One region of the Streptomyces sp. NPDC096048 genome, then DNA from elsewhere that is predicted to be linked to it. Evidence: riboswitches for the same ligand, from Rfam matches in the RefSeq annotation. Region 1 holds a riboswitch; each other region holds the start of a gene.
The links. Region 1 has a riboswitch for cyclic di-AMP ahead of ACIQ6R_RS13680 (C40 family peptidase). Riboswitches for the same ligand answer to the same signal wherever they lie in the genome.
Positions count from the first base shown of each region.

Region 2: linked by a shared signal. The riboswitch ahead of ACIQ6R_RS00680 (transglycosylase SLT domain-containing protein) and the one ahead of ACIQ6R_RS13680 (C40 family peptidase) in region 1 are both predicted to bind cyclic di-AMP.
Region 3: linked by a shared signal. The riboswitch ahead of ACIQ6R_RS17560 (transglycosylase family protein) and the one ahead of ACIQ6R_RS13680 (C40 family peptidase) in region 1 are both predicted to bind cyclic di-AMP.
Region 4: linked by a shared signal. The riboswitch ahead of ACIQ6R_RS29520 (M23 family metallopeptidase) and the one ahead of ACIQ6R_RS13680 (C40 family peptidase) in region 1 are both predicted to bind cyclic di-AMP.

Region 1 is NZ_JBIWGG010000004.1:524,822-529,612, forward strand. It holds gene ACIQ6R_RS13670 (ATP-dependent Clp protease proteolytic subunit) at 83-718, shown strand; gene ACIQ6R_RS13675 (hypothetical protein) at 726-1,034, shown strand; cyclic di-AMP (ydaO/yuaA leader) riboswitch at 1,405-1,549, shown strand; gene ACIQ6R_RS13680 (C40 family peptidase) at 1,553-2,026, shown strand; gene ACIQ6R_RS13685 (ATP-binding protein) at 2,118-2,609, opposite strand; gene ACIQ6R_RS13690 (helix-turn-helix domain-containing protein) at 2,824-3,684, shown strand; gene ACIQ6R_RS13695 (DUF397 domain-containing protein) at 3,694-3,936, shown strand; gene ACIQ6R_RS13700 (8-amino-7-oxononanoate synthase) at 3,979-4,791, opposite strand, start outside.
Region 2 is NZ_JBIWGG010000001.1:133,936-138,726, reverse strand. It holds gene ACIQ6R_RS00690 (outer membrane lipoprotein carrier protein LolA) at 1-1,216, opposite strand, end outside; gene ACIQ6R_RS00685 (polyprenyl synthetase family protein) at 1,452-2,462, opposite strand; cyclic di-AMP (ydaO/yuaA leader) riboswitch at 3,152-3,319, shown strand; gene ACIQ6R_RS00680 (transglycosylase SLT domain-containing protein) at 3,325-3,825, shown strand; gene ACIQ6R_RS00675 (HAD family hydrolase) at 3,951-4,760, opposite strand.
Region 3 is NZ_JBIWGG010000006.1:89,545-94,335, forward strand. It holds gene eno (phosphopyruvate hydratase) at 1-719, opposite strand, end outside; gene ACIQ6R_RS17560 (transglycosylase family protein) at 979-1,719, opposite strand; cyclic di-AMP (ydaO/yuaA leader) riboswitch at 1,723-1,889, opposite strand; gene ACIQ6R_RS17565 (transglycosylase family protein) at 2,072-3,097, opposite strand; gene ACIQ6R_RS17570 (cytochrome P450) at 3,241-4,572, opposite strand; gene ACIQ6R_RS17575 (nucleoside triphosphate pyrophosphohydrolase) at 4,743-4,791, opposite strand, start outside.
Region 4 is NZ_JBIWGG010000011.1:264,127-268,917, reverse strand. It holds gene ACIQ6R_RS29530 (M16 family metallopeptidase) at 1-54, shown strand, start outside; gene ACIQ6R_RS29525 (M16 family metallopeptidase) at 51-1,439, shown strand; cyclic di-AMP (ydaO/yuaA leader) riboswitch at 1,631-1,795, shown strand; gene ACIQ6R_RS29520 (M23 family metallopeptidase) at 1,808-2,572, shown strand; gene ACIQ6R_RS29515 (GntR family transcriptional regulator) at 2,770-3,465, shown strand; gene ACIQ6R_RS29510 (HPr family phosphocarrier protein) at 3,603-3,884, opposite strand; gene ACIQ6R_RS29505 (GNAT family N-acetyltransferase) at 4,083-4,791, shown strand, end outside.

The DNA of each region.
Region 1 (4,791 bases):
CCCTCTCATAACGTACGTCCTGTACATTTTTTACAGGATGCAGTGCAGCCGAACACGGTTCTGCCACGAGGAGGGGTTCGCCATGACCCGACCGTTCGCCCGTCACGTCCTGCCCGAGTTCACCGAGCGCGCGAGCGCCGGGAACCGGACGACGGACCCGTACTCGAAGCTGCTGGAGGAGCGGATCGTCTTCCTCGGAGCGCCGGTCGACGAGACCTCCGCGAACGACGTGATGGCGCAGTTCATGTATCTGGAACACCAGGCCCCGGACCGGGACATCGCGCTCTACATCAACTCGCCCGGCGGCTCCTTCACCGCGATGACGGCGATCTACGACACCATGCGCTACGTCGCCTGCGACGTGGAGACGACCTGCCTCGGACAGGCCGGCTCGTCCGCCGCGGTGCTGCTGGCGGCGGGCACACCCGGCAAACGCGCCGTCCTGCCGGGCGCGCGGGTGGTCATCCATCAGCCCGCGCTCACCGTCCCGGTGGAAGGGCAGGCGAGCGACCTGGCCATCCGGGCCGACGAGTTGATCCGCGTCCGCGCCCACCTGGAGGAGATCCTCGTACGGCACACAGGGCGCAGCCCCGAACAGGTGAACGCGGACATCGAGCGGGACACCGTCCTGGACGCGCAACAGGCCCTGGAGTACGGACTGGTGGACCGGATCGTGCCCAGTCGCAGGTCCGTGTCCCCGACATCCGGCGCGAGGTGATCCGGCCATGCTGCCACCGGAGCTGCCGCCTCTGCCCGCCCTGACCCGCGCCGAAGCGGAGCTGATCGACCGGTACCTGGACGTCGTCGATCTGCTCGGGCGCATCAACCCCGCGCGGGAGGGCGACACCTACCGCGGGCTGCGGGCCGCCCAGGCGCTGGTCGGCAAGGCGGCCGCCCTGCGCGACGCGCTGGCGCTGATGCACCGGCGGAGCGAGACGGAACTGCACGCCACGACCCTGGCCCGGGCGCTGCGCGTGCTGGACGGTGAACGGCGGACGGCTCGAGTCGGCCTTCCGCCCTGTTCCGGCAGTTGAGGCACCCGCAGTCGAAACGGACCGAACGGCTTACCGCCTTTCGGCGTAGGAACACCTCCGATTTGCGACCGGCCGAGCTTGCGCGACCCGCGTGTCCGGACAGCGGGATGAGCCACTGCGTCGCTGGTCCCGGGGTCGTCACCACACCCATCGATGGCTCGAACACAGCGCCGTCCACCCGAACGGGTGAGTGGTGAGTAACAACACAAAGGGCACGTTCCGTTGGGAATTTCCCCTCGGGCGAGACAAGATCCGTGACTGACGACAAGCCCCCGCCGCAGCGGCGGGGCGGTCCGGGCGGACGCCGAGTCCTGCCGCCGCCCGGACGACCGGTCGACAGGAGTGGATCGGCAGGAGTGGAGGACCCGAGCACGACGGGTCGCCGGAACGGTCGTCTCCGTGGGAGACGCACCGGGCCGAGCAGCCCTTGGGGTGAAGCCGCACTCGTGCGGCCGGGCAACTTCGCCAGCCCGAATCCGACAGGTCATCCTTCACAGGCGGCTGACGAAGGGTTGCGCATGTCCGCGCTCAATCGTGTCCCGTCGCTGATGGCCCGTGCCGGTACGGCCTCGGCCCTCACTCTCGCCGCCGTGGGCGGTTCCGTAGTGGTTCCCGGTGTCGCCTCCGAGGCGGCCGCGGCGAGCCATGCGACGAAGGCCCTCAAGATCGCCGCCTCCAAGAAGGGCGCGCCGTACAAATGGGGCGCCGTCGGACCAAGCAGGTTCGACTGCTCGGGGCTGACGCTGTACTCGTTCAAGAAGGCCGGCAAGACGCTGCCGCGCACCGCCGCCCAGCAGTACAACCAGACCCGTCATATCTCCGCCAAGAACCGCAAGACCGGGGACCTGGTGTTCTTCCACTCGGGCCGCAGCGTCTACCACGTCGGCATCTACGCCGGGAAGGGCAAGATCTGGCACGCCCCGAAGACCGGGGACGTGGTGCGTCTGCAGAAGATCTGGACCGGCAGCGTCTGGTACGGCCGGGTCAAGTAGCCCGCCCGAGGGGGTGACGGCGTCCTGCCCCGCCGTCGCCCCCCTCGGGTGCGCGGTATGCGCCTGGGACGCGCCGGGTGCCGTCGGCGCGTCACCGCCGCGGTTCCTGGCCTCCCACGGCCTGCCCGGCGACCGTGGCCGGTTCGGCGGGCACCGGACCGCCCGGCGGCGCCCAGGGCAGTTCGATGGAGACGGTCTTGCCCCCCTCGCGTGTGGGCCGCACTCTCAGCTTGCCGCCGCACTCCGCCGTCAGCCAGCGGATGATCACCATGCCTCGGCCGTTGTCCTGCTGGACGGCCGCGGGCAGGCGCTTGGGGAACCGCGGGTGGCTGTCGGTGACACCGATGCGCAGCCGCTCGTCACGGTCGAGCACGAGGTCCACGGTGAAGGTGGGTGACTGTCCGAACGTGTGCTGGACCGCGTTGGTCGTCAGCTCGGAAACGATGAGCCGGACGGTTTCGGACACGTCGGTCTCCGGCGGCAGGCCCCACTCCGCCAGTGTCCCGACGACATAGGTACGCGCGGCGGCCACCGAGGCTGGATCGCTCGGCAGAGTGACGGATGCTTCCAGATGGTCTGCCATGGCGACGTCGTCCCTTTCCCACGGGACCGCAGCCGGACACGGAGCGGATGGTTCGAGTACGGTCCCGGACTGGTGCTTCGCCGCCAGACTGCCATCACCGGGCCGGTGAAGGGCGGCGATCCACCAAGATATGCATATATCTGTCGCTCAAAGCGGTGAACTCTGCGACGGCAGAGCGTATTCGGGCGGCCCATAAGGAGTAAGGGAGTGGCCCATGCAGCACGGCCCCGTGGTGCGCCGTCGGAAGCTGGGCGCCGAACTGCGCGCCCTGCGCACGTCGACGGGTATCACCAGCGGCGAGGCGGCCCGGCTGGTGGGCTGGCACCAGTCGAAGGTCAGCCGGATCGAGACCGGGACGAGCGGGGCGAAACCGGCCGACGTGCGGTTACTGCTGGACGCGTACGGCGTGGACGACGACCAGCTGCGGGAGCTGCTGGTGATGCTGGCGGGCTCCGACGACGCGGGCGGCCGGAACCACTGGTGGCACGCCTATCGCGGGGTACTGCCCCCGACCTACCGCGACTTCATCAGCCTGGAGTCCCAGGCGAGCGCGATGCGCACACTGGAGACCACGGTGGTCCCCGGGCTGCTGCAGACACCGGAGTACGCCCGCGCGGTGACGCGCGCCGCGGCGGACGGGCTGCCGGAGGAGCGGCTGGACACGCTGGTGGAGGTCCGGCTGGCCCGGCAGGACGTACTGCGGGCGCAGCCGCCGCTGCTGCTGAGCGCGGTCCTGGACGAGGCGGTGCTGCGCCGCGAGGTGGGCGGCCCCGGTGTCATGTCCCGTCAGCTGGCGCGCCTGGTCGAGGCCGCGCGCCTGCCCCATGTCCGGCTCCAGGTACTGCCGTTTGCCGCCGGGGCGCACATCGGTGTCACCGGCCCTTTCGTAATCTTCTCTTTTTCGAGCACTTCGGATCTGGACGTGGTTGTTCTCGACCACTTGACGAGTAGCCTGCATCTCGAACGGAAAGAAGACCTAGAGGCCTATACCGAGGCCTTCAACGCCCTTCTGATCCATGCCCTTTCGCCCGAGGACTCGTTGGACTTCATCGCCGCGACAGCGGCAGGCGCGTAAGGAGGCACCATGACAGGCTCACCGTCCGCACTCTGTCGGCACATCCCTGCCGGCACCGATCTGCACGGCGTGCGGTGGCTGCGCAGCAGCTACAGCACCGGAGCGAACAACTGCGTGGAGACGGCCCGGCCGTCAGCCGGCCCCTGGGCCGGACTGCTGGCTGTGCGGGACTCCAAGGACCCGGCCGGGCCCGCGCTGCTCTTCTCCCCCGGGAGCTGGGCGACGTTCACGGCCGCCGTCCACCGCGGCTGAACCGGCCCGGCACCGGGCGAAGCACGGCCGTGTCACGCCGACTCATGGTCGCGTTTCGCCGATCACCCGTACAGCGCGTTCGATCTGTTCCCCGGAAAGGTCCGCACGAGCGGTCAGCCTGAGCCGTGAGATGCCGTCGGGTACGGAAGGAGGGCGGAAGCAGCCCACGGACAGGCCGGCCGCACGGCAGTCGGCCGCCCACCGCACGGCCCCCTCCGGGGAGGGGGCGCGCACCGAGACGACCGCGGCGTCCGGACGTACCGCCGAAAGCCCGAGGGCGGTCAGGCGGCTGTGCAGTTCCGCCGCCACCTCGCGTGCCCGCGCCGCCCGCTGGGGCTCTCGGCGCAGCAGGGTGAGCGCCGCCAGCGCCGCGCCCGCCGACGAGGGGGCGAGGCCGGTGTCGAAGATGAAGGTCCGGGCCGCGTTGACCAGGTGGTCGATCACCCGGGCGGGGCCGAGCACGGCACCGCCCTGACCGCCGAGCGACTTGGACAGCGTCACCGTCACGACGACGTCGTCGGCGCCCGCGAGTCCCGCCGCGTGCGGGGCGCCCCGGCCGCCGTCGCCGAGGACACCGAGGCCGTGGGCGTCGTCGAGGACCAGCCCGGCGCCGCGCTCCCGGCACGCCTCGGCGAGCGCGGCGAGCGGCGCGGCGTCGCCGTCGACCGAGAAGACCGTGTCGGAGACGGTGACGGCGGGCCCGTCGTGCGTCGCCAGTGCCTTGCGTACGGCGTCCGGGTCGGCGTGCGCCACGACCTGGGTCGTCCCGCGCGCGAGCCGGCAGCCGTCGATGAGCGAGGCGTGGTTGCCCGCGTCGGAGACGACGAGGGAGCCGTGCGGAGCCAGCGCGGTGAC
Region 2 (4,791 bases), on a different contig from region 1:
CGTCCTTGGTGACCGCACCGGCGTAGACCTTGCCGTCGTCCGTGATCAGGGCGTTGACCAGGCGGGTCTTGAAGACCGTGCCGGACCCGAAGTCGCCCTTGACCTGGTCGCCGAAGGAGCCGAGGAAGCCACCGAGGTCGCCGCCCGCGGAGGCCGTGGGCAGGCCCTGGCCTCCGGTGTCGAAGGTGGCGATCGAGTTCCAGCCCTCGCCGATGACCTTCAGGCCGTCCTTCCCCTTCAGGCCGTCCGCCTCCTTCAGGCCGTCCATCTCCCTGGCGAGGTCACGCTCGGCCTCCCGCCCGTGCGCCGGCGCCTCGGCCACCTCGTCGCCCTCGGTGACCTTCGCACCCTTGGGCGGGGTGAAGTCGAACGTCGACGCGTCCGGCTTCGCGAAGCTGACCTTGGTGAAGCCCGCGTCCACGACGGCGGCGCCGCCGCTCGACGGGGTCAGCGTGAACTTCAGCGGCATACCGGTCTCGGCGTCCACCGCGACGCTGACGGCGCCGACCGTGGAACCCTCCTGCTTGGGCTTGATCACCAGCCGGTACGCGTCCCGGCCGGCCACCTGCGCGGTGCCGTCGACGGTCACGGACGTGGTGCCGTCGACCGCCTTGAGTGCCTGGTCGGCGAAGTCCTTCGGGGTGGCCGGCACCTCCTTCTCCGGCTGTTCGGCGCTGCCGGACGTGGTGGAGTGGTAGACCTCGTTCGACTCGCTGTCGTAGCCCCAGACGTCCTTGCCGTTGTGGATCAGGCTGTACTCGGCGGCGTTCTCCAGCAGCGACAGCTTCTGCCGGTCGGGGCCGTCGGCGGCGACCCGCAGCGTGTGGGTGCCGGACACCAGCTCGGTGAGCTTGGCCGACGGGTCGGCGGCGGAGCCGTCCTCGTCCCCGCCCGAGCCCGGACCGCCGGACATACCGGACATCAGGCCGCTCTCCAGGCCGCCGAGGTCCGGCAGACCCAGGTCCGTGCTGATCTTGACCGTGCCGGACAGCTGCTCGACGTCCGACTTGGCGATCTTCTCTATGAGCTGCTCCGCGGTGACCTTCGGAAGGTCGGGGTCCCCGGAGTCGGCGAGCGCGGGGACGAGCCCGATCGTCACGGCCGCCACTCCCATCACCGCGACCGGGACGACGTACCGCGCGGCCCTGCGCCGTCCGGCGCGCAGGTCCTCGCCCTCCCCGGCGGTCGTGTTGTCGTCGGAATCGATCGGTGCCATGTGTGCCCTACCTCCGTCGTCGGCGGCGGCTGTCTCACGACCTCGCGCTCGTTCACCCGTGAGCCGCCATTCTCACCCGAATCGGTGAGGATTGGTGTTTCCGTGGTGTCCATCTGACCAAATCGGCCAAGCGGAATCGTCAGACCGCGGGCTCAACTCCGCCTACTCCTGCGGGATGACACGGAGGGAGTGCGACTCCCCCGGCCCGTAGGGGACGGGGTACCCGGCCGGGCGCTCAGCCGGCCCGGTGCACCACGGCGTCGCACAGCTCCACCAGCGCGGACTTGGCCTCGCACTCCTTGAGCGGGGCCAGCGCCGCCCGGGCGTCGTTGGCGTACCGGACGGTGTCCCGCCGCGCCTGCTCCAGCGCGGGGTGGGCGCGCAGCAGCCGCAGCGCGTCCGCGTGCCGCGCGTCGTCGCTCAGGTCGGAGTCCAGCAGCTCGCACAGGGCGATGTCCTCGGCGAGCCCCAGTCGGGCCGCCCGCTCGCGCAGCCGCAGCACCGGGAGGGTCGGGATGCCCTCACGCAGGTCGGTCCCGGGCGTCTTCCCGGACTCGTGGGAGTCGGAGGCGATGTCCAGGACGTCGTCCGCGAGCTGGAAGGCGACGCCGAGCCGCTCGCCGTACTGGGTGAGCACGTCCACGACCGTCTCGTCGGCGCCGGACATCATCGCGCCGAACCGGCAGGAGACCGCCACCAGCGAACCCGTCTTGCCGCCCAGCACGTCCAGGTAGTGGTCGACCGGGTCCCGGCCGTCCTGCGGCCCCGCCGTCTCCAGGATCTGGCCGGTGACGAGCCGCTCGAACGCCAGGGCCTGCACGCGGACCGCCTCGGGACCGAGGTCGGCGAGGATCTGCGAGGCGCGGGCGAACAGGAAGTCGCCGGTGAGGACCGCGACCGAGTTGTCCCAGCGGGTGTTGGCGCTGGGCACGCCGCGCCGTACCGCGGCCTCGTCCATCACGTCGTCGTGGTACAGGGTGGCGAGGTGGGTCAGCTCCACGACGACGGCCGAGGGCACGATGCCGGGGGCGTAGCGGTCGCCGAACTGGGCGGAGAGCATCACCAGCAGTGGCCGGAAACGCTTACCGCCGGCCCGCACCAGATGCTGGGCGGCCTCCGTGATGAACGGAACCTCGCTTTTGGTTGCCTCAAGCAACCCTTCCTCGACAGCAACCAATCCGGCCTGGACATCGGCTTCCAGAGCCTGGTCCCGCACGCTCAGCCCGAACGGCCCGACGACGGTCACGAGGGGTCTCCTGTCTGCTGGTGTCTACTGGCGATTACCTGGTTTGTCGATAGGTCGCTGCCACCACTCAAGTCAGCGTATCCGGTCACCTTTCGATCACCGCTAGCGCCCACCGTTACAGGCCGGTCGGTATCGGATCATGCACGGTATGTTTTTGATCAGGTGATATGAGCAGATATTGATCGCCATCACCGGGAGCCGGAACCCGCCATCGAAGATCACATCACCCCTCCCAACGGCCCGCACGCCGATTACGTCACCCGCTCGGCCCACCCCGATCCGCCCCGAACGCATGCCCGCACAGTGTGCGGAAACACCGGCCGGAGCGGGGTCGGGCGCGAGACGCGCACGGCAGCGAGCCCGGCCGGCCGGCGGTCGAGACCCGAAGCCCTCCCCACCTGCGGCCGATTGACTCCGAGTTGGCCTTAATGCCTGATTTGCCATCCTTGTTGAGGCCCGTGAGTTGGCTCACTCCGCCCCACCTGTAGGCAGCCTCGCCGCCGACTGTGCCCTCCCTTTGCCCCGCAAGCCAGTTGAGCCTTGGCAGCCGCAAAGGATCAAGCACCTCAAACACCCCAGACCAAGGTCAACAGGCGCGTTGGGTGATTCCTGCACTTGTTTCGGACATCTGCTCTCGCATACGTTCCCGGCCTGTCGGGCGGACGCCGAATCCTGCCACCGCCCGGACGCACAGTCATCCGCCAACAAACTCGCAGGCAGGAGCGGGGGACCCAGGTAAGTCGCCGCGCCGGTCACCACCGGAACGGCTCGGGGTGAAGCCGTGCCCGTCAGGGCCCGGCCGGGCACCTCCCCGCCCGAACCCGACAGCTCACCTCGCAGGCGTAAGGAGAGGGACTCAAGCATGTCTGCCAACGGTCAGAACCGTCACGCCCGTACCGCCCGCCTCGCCCGGAAGCTCGCCGTGGCAGCCACCGGCGCCGCCGTGCTCGCCCTGCCGCTCATCGGGGCCACCAGCGCCTCCGCGGCCACCCCGGCCGCCACCACGACCGCCGCCACCGCCACCACCGCGGCGACGACGTACCCGGACAACCTCGACGGCTGGATCCGGGAGTCGCTCGACATCATGGCGCAGCACGGCATCCCCGGGTCGTACGAGGGCATCCACCGCAACATCATGCGGGAGTCGTCCGGCAACCCGATGGCCATCAACAACTGGGACATCAACGCCATCAACGGCACCCCGTCCAAGGGCCTGCTCCAGGTGATCGCCCCGACCTTCGAGGCGTACCACGTGCCCGGCACCTCCTGGGACCCGTACGACCCGGTCGCCAACATCACCGCCGCCTGCAACTACGCGGCCGACCGGTACGGCTCGATGGACAACGTCTTCGGCGCGTACTGAGCCGCACCGGAGGTACTGGGCCGGATCGCGCGATTCCGAGCCGCATCGCGCGGTCTGGGCCCGCATCGCGCGGTTCCGAGCCGCATCGCGCGGTTCCGAGCCCTGCTACAAGGCTCTGAGCCGTATCAAGAGGTTCTGAAGATCCGTTCGAGGACGACGGCCACGCCGTCGTCCTCGTTCGTCGTGGTGACCTCGTCGGCCACCGCCTTGAGTTCGGGATGGGCGCCCGCCATGGCGACACCGTGGGCGGCCCAGTCGAACATGGGGATGTCGTTGGGCATGTCCCCGAAGGCGATCGTCCGCCGCCGGCCCACGCCCAGGCGCTCGGCGGCCAGCGCCAGGCCGGTGGCCTTGGTGATGCCGCACGGCTGGAGCTCCACCGTCCCCGGACCCGACATCGTGACGGTGGCGAGGGAACCGACCACCGCGCGCGCCGTCGCCGCCAACTCGTCGTCGGACAGTTCGGGATGGCGCAGCAGCACCTTGCTGATCGGCGCGCTCCACAGCTCGTCGCGCCGCTCGACCCGTACCGCGGGCAGCGTCGGGTGCGGCATCAGGTAACCCGGCTCGATGAGCGTCAGGCCGTCGACACCGTCCTGGTCGACCGCCGCGTGCACCTGTCCGACCTCGGCCTCGATCTTGCCGAGCGCGGTCTCGGCCAGCTCCCGGTCCAGGGTGACCGACCACAGCATCCGGTGCGCGCCGGCGTCGTACACCTGGGCGCCCTGGCCGCACACGACGAGCCCCGTGCGGCCGAGGCGGTCGAGCAGGGGCCGCACCCGGGGCGCCGGCCGCCCCGTCACCACCAGATGCCGCGCACCGGCCTCGGCCACCCGCGCCAGCGCGGCCAGTGACCGGTCGGACACGGTGTCGTCGCCGCGGAGCAGCGTGCCGTCGAGGTCGGTGGCGACGAGTGAATACGCGGTGCGGTCCATGATCAGAGAATACGGACACCGCACCTGTCCG
Region 3 (4,791 bases), on a different contig from region 1:
GCGAGGGCGATCTGCTCGCCGGGGGTGTAGCCGGCCTCCTTGATCGCCTCGAGGATGAGGTCGAGGGCCTCGCGGTTGGAGCCGAGGTTCGGGGCGAAGCCGCCCTCGTCGCCGAGACCGGTGGCCAGGCCCTTGCTCTTCAGGACCTTCTTCAGGGTGTGGTAGACCTCGGCGCCCCAGCGCAGGGCCTCGGAGAAGGACTCCGCGCCGATCGGGGCGATCATGAACTCCTGGATGTCCACGTTCGAGTCGGCGTGCGACCCGCCGTTCAGGATGTTCATCATCGGCACCGGCAGCAGGTGCGCGTTCGGACCGCCCAGGTAGCGGAAGAGCGGCAGGTCGCTGGCCTCGGAGGCGGCGTGGGCGACGGCGAGCGAGACGCCGAGGATGGCGTTGGCGCCCAGCGAGCCCTTGTTGTCGGTGGCGTCCAGGTCGAACATGGCCTGGTCGATCAGGCGCTGCTCGGTGGCGTCGTAGCCGACGAGCTCCGGGCCGATCTGCTCGATGACGGCGAGGACGGCCTTCTCCACGCCCTTGCCCAGGTAACGGTTGGCATCGCCGTCACGGAGTTCGATGGCCTCGAAGGCACCGGTGGAGGCGCCGGACGGGACGGCGGCACGACCCGTGCTGCCGTCGTCGAGGCCGACCTCGACCTCGACCGTGGGGTTGCCTCGGGAGTCCAGGATTTCCCGGGCTACGACGACGTCGATGGACGGCACGAGCATCTCCTTCTTCAATGTGACGCTTCGGTGTGACGCGCGGGTCCCGCGGGACCGCAGCGGCTCTGCGGGACCGAGCCTAACCGGCTCCGGGCGATCGGCCAGCCGATCGCCCACCCGCTGGACAGAACCGAGAGTAAATTGTTTCCGAACGGAACAAAGACGTTTCCGGAAACCCGTTCGGGATGCGGGCGTAAAAATCCCGCCCCGGTGCGTACGGGGGAACACGCACCGGGGCGGGAGTCGCGGGAGCCGCCGCTTACTTCAGGTGCAGCTGCTGGCCCGGGTAGATCAGGTCGGCGTCGTCGACGATGTCGTCGTTCAGCTTGAACACCTTCGCCCAGCCGCCCTTGACGTCGTGCTCCTCGGCGATCGAGCTGAGGGTGTCGCCCTTGACGACCTTGTACTCGCCGTCGCCCTTCTCGACCTTCTTGCCGGTCGGGGTGGTGACGGTCTTCTTCTCGGCCTTCGGCTCGGCGGCCGGGCGCTCGTCGGAGCGGGAGGCCTTCTGCTCGGAGGAGCGGTCGGCGGTGGAGCCGCTGCTCTCGCTCTGCGAGCTCTCGGAGCTGCCGGAGCTCTGCGAGGAGCCGCTGTCCTGGCTCTCGCCGGAGCCGCCACCGGTGTACGCGGCGCTCGACAGGCCGGTGCCGCAGACCGGCCAGGCACCCTTGCCCTGACCCGCGAGCACCTTCTCGGCGATCTCGATCTGCTGCGCCTTGCTGGCCTGGTCGGCGGTGGCGGCGTACTGCGTGCCGCCGTAGCCGGCCCAGGTGGAGGCGGAGAACTGCAGACCGCCGTAGTAACCGTTGCCGGTGTTGATGGACCAGTTGCCGCCGGACTCGCACTGGGCGACGGCGTCCCACTCGGACGCGGTGGCGGCGGAGGCGTTGCCGGCCGCCATCAGCGGGGCGGCGACGGCGGCACCGGTGACGCCGGCGACGGCGATGACACGGGTGGCCTTGGACGGGCGGCGGTGCTTGCCCTTGCCGGAAAACAGCATGGTTGATCCCCTCACCGACGCCTGCGAGGTGAGCTGTCGGGTTCGGGCCGGTTGAGTTGCCCGGCCGGGTTCCTCGCGGAACTCGGCTCCACCCCTAGCCGCTCCGGCTCAACTGCCCGGTGCGGCACTTACCTTGGGTCCCCCGCTCCTGCCTTCGGCGCTTGCGCGACGACTGTTCCCGGACGGCCGCTGGCAGGATTCGGCGTTGCGGCAGCCGGGGCCCGCGATGGCGAGCGGTCACGACCGTAGACACGCACTCCGCGGATTTTCAAAGACGATCACGGCTTCTGAGACCTATCTCTCACGTGATCCAAAACGGACATACAGTCTCGAACCGTGACGCGAACTGCCCCTACTTTTCGCCCGATTCGCCCGTGACCGTGAGCGTCTGACCGGGCAGAATGTGGTCCGGGTCGATGCCGACGACCTCCTTGTTGCCGGCGTACAGCGAGCGCCACCCGCCGTCGACCTCAAGGGAGTCGGCGATGCCCCAGAGACTGTCGCCGGAACGGACGGTGTACGAGCCGTCCACGACCTCTCGCGACTCGCCCTCACCGCGGGAGGCGTGCCGCCCCGACGACTCGGCCGCGCGGCCGCCCGCCACACCCTCGTCGGCACTGTCGCCACGATGCCGGCCCGCGCCGGAGTCCTCGGGGTCGGTGAGCACCGAATTCCCGCCGCCCTGCCCTGCCTTGTCCGTTTCGTCGACCTCCGGAGAGGCCGTGGGTGAAGCGTCGGCGCCCTGAGAGCCGACACTCTCCGTGGACTGGGTGTCGGGGGACGTGTCGGACTTGGTCGAATCGTCCCCACTGTCCGACATGGAGTCAGACGTGGGAGCCGAAGAGGGCGAAGACGGCGAAGACGGCGAAGGGGACGAAGAGGGTGCGCCGGAGGTGGGCTCCGGCGACTCGGTCGTGCCGGACGACTCGGTCGTGCCCGACACCTCCGGCTCCGCCGACGCGCCGTCACCCGTCGAACCCGTTCCGTTGTCCGTGGACGCCGAGTCGTTGCCCATGCCCGCGAGCAGGGCGCAGGTCGGCCAGGCGGCGATGCCCTGGTCCGCGCGCAGCTTCTCGGCGATTCTTATCTGCTGGGAGCGACTGGCCTGATCGGCGCTCGGCGCGTACTCCAGACCGCCGTACCGCACCCAGGCGTCCTGGGAGAGCTGCAGGCCGCCGTAGTACCCGTTGCCGCTGTTCTGGCTCCAGGCACCGCCGGTCTCGCACTCGGCGACGCGGTCCCAGTTCGCCCCGTCCGCCGCGTGGGCGCCGGTGGCGCCGAGAAGCGGGATCGCGATGGCGGAGCCGGTCACTCCGGCTGCGACGACCAGGGCGGGAGCCTGGCGGGGGCGGCGGTGACGACCGTTCCCGGAGAGCATGCGACGACCTTTCACGAGACAACGGGGAACGCGCGGCGGACGATGCTCGGCGCCACGCTGGTTCGTGAACGTATAGGCAGATGATCGCTTGTCACAAGTTCATGCCGCGCAGATCACGTGAAGATCACAGAGCTGAGCGCGTGTCACTTTTGCGTCGGCGACGAACCGTTGTCGGACGACCGCGTGACCGATGACTCGGCCGACGACGGGGCCGGGGTGAACGACACGGGCAGGGTGCGCAGGCCGCGCATGATGAGCCCGCCGCGCCAGCGCAGTTCGGCCGGGTCCGCGGCGAGGCGCAGATCCGGGAGGCGGGTCAGGAGCGTGGCGAGCGCGGTCTGTCCCTCCAGCCGGGCGAGCGGGGCGCCCAGGCAGTAGTGGATACCGTGGCCGTACCCGAGGTGCTGGCTGTCCCGGCGGGAGAGGTCCAGGGTGTCCGGGTCAGTGAACCGCTCCGGGTCCCGGTCGGCGGCGGCGAGGACGACGAGGACGGGGTCGCCGGCCGCGATGTCCTGCCCGCCGATGGTGAGCGGCCGAGTGGCGAAGCGCCAGGTGGCCAGCTCCACCGGACCGTCGTAGCGCAGGAGTTCCTCCACTCCGGTTTCCAGCAGGGAGCGCTCGCCGGCGGCGAGGGACGTTTGCAGACGGGACCGCTGCTCGGGGTGGGTGAGCAGGGCGTACGTGCCGTTGCCGATGAGATTGACCGTGGTCTCGAAACCCGCGAAGAGCAGGATGAAGGCCATCGCCGCCGCCTCGTTCTCGGTGAGGTGCTCACCGTGGTCGGAGGCGCGGATGAGCGCGGAGATGAGGTCCTCACCGGGGCCGGGCTCGGGCGGCAGCGCCGCGCGCTTGCGGTGGATGAGGTCGGCGAGATAGCCCCGCATCTTCTTCACCGACCGCGCGACCCCGCCCCGCGGGCCGCCACCGTGGCGGATCATCATCCCCGCCCAGTCCCGGAAGTCGTCCTGGTCCTCACGGGGAACGCCGAGCAGGTCGCAGATGGCGTAGATGGGCAGCGGGAAGGCGAACTCGTGGATCAGGTCGGCGGACCCGGTGCCGGCGAACCGGTCGATGAGGTCGTCGGCGAGCTCCTGCACCCGGGGCGCGAACTCGGCGACCCGGCGGGGCGTGAACGCCTTGCTGACCAGCCGGCGCAGCCTGGTGTGGTCCGGCGGGTCGATGTTCAGCAGGTGGGTCATCAACTCGGCCTTCCGCTCCCCCGGAATGCCGGTCTTGCCCTTGGCGTGCGCGGGCTCGTCGTGGTGCGCCGGGTTCTTGGACAGCCTCGGGTCGGCGAGGGCCTGCTTGGCGTCGGCGTACCGGGTGACCAGCCAGGCCTCCACACCGCTGGGCAGCCGCGTCCGGTGCACCGGGGCGTGCTCGCGCAGCCAGGCGTAGGCGGGGTAGGGGTCGCTGGCGAACTCCCAGGTGAAGAGCTCGGGGGCGGGGCGGTCGGGCGTGGAGTGGTCGGTCACCCCTTGACCGTATCCGGGGCGCCGGAGACGACCGGAGCGGACGCCGGAGACGACCGGAGCGGGCACCGGGGACGACCGGAGCGGACGCCGGAGACGACCGGAGCGGACGCCGAAGATGACCGGAGCGGGCGCCGGTGGCCCATCCTCAGCGGACCCGGACGGCACCGGTCTCAGCCACCGGCGCGCTCCGTCTCCATGATCGCGTCCCGGTACGCCCGT
Region 4 (4,791 bases), on a different contig from region 1:
GCCCCCGCCGACGAGAACGACGCCACCGACGAGAACGAGGAGGCGGCCAAGTGACCGAGCTCGCCACCATGGAATTCCACTCCCAGCCGCAGGCCGGGGAGCCCAAGCCGTGGGCGTTCCCGGCCCCCGAGCGCGGCAGCCTCGACAACGGCCTCACCGTGCTGCGCTGCCATCGTCCCGGCCAGCAGGTCGTCGCCGTGGAGGTGCTCCTCGACGCGCCCCTGGACGCCGAGCCGGCCGGCCTCGACGGTGTCGCCACGATCATGGCGCGCGCCTTCTCCGAGGGCACCGACAAGCACTCCGCCGAGGACTTCGCCGCCGAACTGGAGCGCTGCGGTGCCACCCTCGACGCACACGCCGACCACCCCGGCGTCCGGCTGAGCCTGGAGGTGCCGGCCTCACGCCTGGCCAAGGCCCTGGGCCTGGTCGCCGACGCGCTCAGGGCGCCCACGTTCGCGGACAGCGAGGTGGAGCGGCTGGTCCGCAACCGGCTCGACGAGATCCCGCACGAGCTGGCCAACCCGTCACGCCGCGCGGCCAAGGAACTCTCCAAGGAGCTGTTCCCGGCCGGGACGCGTATGTCGCGCTCGCGCCAGGGCACCGAGGAGACGGTCGCGAGCATCGACTCGGCGGCCGTACGCGCCTTCTACGAGAAGCACGTCCGACCCGCCACCGCCACCGCCGTGGTCGTCGGCGACCTCACCGACGTCGACCTCGACGCGCTGCTCGGCGAGACGCTGGGCGCGTGGACCGGCTCCGTGGCCGAGGCGCGTCCCGTACCCCCGGTGAGCGCCGACGACACCGGCCGGGTCGTCATCGTGGACCGACCCGGTGCCGTCCAGACGCAGTTGCTGATCGGCCGCACCGGCGCCGACCGGCACGACCGGGTGTGGCCCGCGCAGGTGCTCGGCACCTACTGCCTCGGCGGAACCCTCACCTCGCGCCTGGACCGCGTCCTGCGCGAGGAGAAGGGCTACACCTACGGCGTACGGGCGTTCGGTCAGGTCATGCGCTCCGCGCCCGACGGCACGGGCGCCGCGATGCTCGCCATCAGCGGCTCCGTGGACACCCCCAACACCGGTCCGGCCCTGGAGGACCTGTGGACGGTGCTGCGCAAGCTCGCCGCGGAAGGTCTCACCGACGCCGAGCGTGACGTGGCCGTGCAGAACCTGGTGGGCGTGGCGCCGCTGAAGTACGAGACGGCGGCGGCCGTGGCGAGCACGCTGGCCGACCAGGTCGAGCAGCACCTGCCCGACGACTACCAGGCCACGCTCTACCGCCAACTCGCCGCCACGGGCACCGTGGAGGCCACGGCGGCGGTCGTGAACGCCTTCCCGGTGGACCGTCTGGTGACGGTCCTCGTCGGCGACGCGGCGCAGATCAAGGAGCCCGTCGAGGCCCTCGGCATCGGTGAAGTCACCGTGGTGGCGGCCGAGTAGCGGCACACGCGCGCGGCGGCCCTGGTGACCGGAGTGTCACCAGGGCCGCCATTTGTCCGAATTGGGGGAGAGGCTGCCTGTCTGCCCTGTGGCGTGCGCTACAAAAGTCCTGTTGCGTTTGAGGATTGAACGCAGCCGCGTTTAGCGTCATGCGGGCTGTTCGTCAGGCAGTGCGCCGCACCCGCGGCACCGGACAGTCATCGCCGAGTCCCCGTACGGCGCGAGCCAGGGGAGCCGGGGACCCATCGCAGTCCCTGGGGTGAATCGGACGCCCGCGCGCGCAGCGAGGGGGTCCGTAGGAGACCTTCCACCTCCGAACCCGTCAGCTAACCCGGTAGGCGAGAGGGAAGGAAAGGACCAGCCTCTACATGGCGTTCACGCGCGCCACCGGGAAGCACCGTCGTCCCAGCCGGGTGCACCGCACCACCGCCCGTGCGGCGGGTGTCGCGGCCCTCGCCACCACCGGCGTCGTCGGCACCCTCGCGGCTCCGGCGCTCGCCGCCGAGCCCCAGGCGGAGCAGAGCGGACTCACCCCGGTCATCACCATCGGCGACTCCGTAGCCCACGAGATCGATGCCCAGGCCACCGCGCAGGAGCAGGCGGCCCTGCACGCCGCCGCCCGGGAGGCGGCCCAGGAGGCCGCGCGCGAGCGGGCGGCCGAGGCGGCCAAGGAGGCGCGCGAGGCCAAGGAGCGCGCCGCGCGCGAGGCGGAGCGCAAGCGCCTCAACACCTTCGTGTCGCCGATCACCGCTTCCTACGTCTCCACCGCCTACCAGGCCGGCAGCTCGCTGTGGTCCTCCGGCAGCCACACCGGCATCGACTTCCACGCCTCCAGCGGCACGTCCGTGCACGCGGTCGGCGTCGGCACCGTCGTCGAGGCCGGCTGGGGCGGGGCGTACGGCAACCAGGTCGTGATCAAGATGCACGACGGCACGTACACGCAGTACGGCCATCTGTCGTCCATCGGTGTCTCGGTCGGCCAGGCGGTCGTCGCCGGACAGCAGATCGGCCTGTCGGGCGCCACCGGCAACGTCACCGGACCGCACCTGCACTTCGAGGCCCGTACGAGCCCTGAGTACGGCTCGGACCTGGACCCCGTCGCCTACCTCCGCTCCCACGGCGTGAACGTCTGACGACGGACGGTACGGCATTCGAAAGCCCCGGCTTCCCGAGCCGGGGCTTTCGGCTTTCTTTCCCTCGGTGTACGCGTCGCTGTCCAAAAAATACCCATGAAATCCGTCCTGCCGTCGGAATATGCGCTTGATTGGCCTAGAGTCACTGAGCACACGTCAATCGTCGACGTTTCACGGGGATTAAGGCGGAGGTCGGCATGCGTATTCCGGCGCACTCGGTGTGCACGGCGATCCGGGACGACATCGTCACCGGCGTCCACGGACGCGGCAGCCGGCTCACCGAGGAACTCCTGGCCCGCCGCTACGGCGTCTCCCGCGTCCCCGTCCGTGAGGCCCTGCGCACACTGGAGGCCGAAGGCTTCGTGGTGACGCGGCGGCACGCGGGCGCGTGCGTCGCCGAACCCACCGAGCAGGAGGCCGCCGACCTGCTGGAGACGCGCGCGCTCCTCGAACCCCTCGGCGCCTCCCGGGCCGCCCGGCGCCGTACCGAGGCGCACCTCAAGGTGCTGCGCGGGCTGGTCAGGCTGGGGCAGGAGCGCGCCAGGCAAGGCGACAGCGAGGATTTGCGCTCACTGGACGGGTGGTTCCACGAGACCCTCGCCCAGGCCGCCGGCAGCCCGTCGCTGACGACCTTGCTGACCCAGCTGCGCCACAAGATCGCCTGGATGTACGTCGTGGAGGCGTCGGCCGGACCCGTGGAGTGCTGGGCGGAGCACGGCGCGATCGTCGACGCGGTGGCCCGGGGCGACGGCGAGCGCGCGCGGGCGCTCATGACGCTGCACACCGAGCGGTCGACGCCGGCGCACAGACTTCGATTCGTCTCCGGCGGCGAGCGGACGGGGCGTGTGAGGAAATCGCAACGTCCCGTAAACATGCCGAGCCTGCGACATTAACACGGGCGCCGTATACAAAGAGAGAGTAATTCGGGGGAGGGGGCTATTTCCGGCTGCCCATAAAAACCGGGGAAGCGGAAAGAGAAAGCGAGAGGCCCGCCCGGTGGTCCGGGCGGGCCTTTCGGTGTTGCCGTTGCTCAGACGGTCTCGGGGAGTTCCTCGAGTCCTTCGGAGACCAGCTTCGCCAGCCGGTCCAGGGCGGCGTCCGCGCCTTCGGCGTCGGCGGCGAGGACGATCTCCTCGCCGCCCTGGGCGCCGAGGCCGAGGACGGCCAGCATGGAGGCCGCGTTGACGGGGGACCCGTCGGCCTTGGCGATCGTCACCGGGACGCCTGTGGCCGTGGCGGCTCGGACGAAGATGGAGGCGGGGCGGGCGTGGAGACCCTCGGCCCAGCCGACGTTGACGCGGCGCTCAGCCATGTGATGCTGCCCTTCAGGTGTTCAGGGGTTCAGGTTGTCTAGACCAGTCTTGTCTAGACCAGTTTCCCACATCGTGAAGCTTGCGAGGACGGCTGCCGCCGCCCCCGTGTGGTCGTCGGACCGCGGCCTCGGCCCGACCTTCCGTCCTCCACAGACTGCCTCGCGCCGTTGTCGTACGCGAGCCGTACTCTGGGGCCCATGCAGACCTCGTCGGACCGGCACGAGTACCCCGCCCACTGGGAGGCCGACGTGGTGCTGCGCGACGGCGGCACCGCGCGCGTCCGCCCCATCACCGTTGATGACGCCGAGCGCCTGGTCAGCTTCTACGAGCAGGTCTCCGACGAGTCGAAGTACTACCGCTTCTTCGCGCCGTACCCTCGCCTGTCCGCCAAGGACGTCCACCGCTTCACGCACCACGACTTTGTGGACCGGGTGGGACTCGCGGCCACCATCGGCGGCGAGTTCATCGCCACCGTACGCTACGACCGGATCGGCGCCGGTGGAACACCCGCCTCCGCGCCGGCCGACGAGGCCGAGGTCGCCTTCCTCGTCCAGGACGCCCACCAGGGGCGCGGCGTCGCCTCCGCGCTCCTGGAGCACATCGCCGCCGTCGCCCGCGAGCGCGGCATCCGCCGCTTCGCCGCCGAGGTGCTGCCCGCCAACACCAAGATGATCAAGGTGTTCATGGACGCCGGGTACACCCAGAAGCGGAGCTTCGAGGACGGCGTGGTCCGCCTGGAGTTCGACCTCGAGCCCACCGACCGCTCGCTCGCCGTGCAGTACGCGCGCGAGCACCGCGCGGAGGCGCGGTCCGTTCAGCGGCTGTTGCAACCCGGCTCGGTGGCGGTCATCGGCACCGGCCGCACGCCGGGGGGCGTCGGCCGCAGCATCCTCGGCAACATCCGGG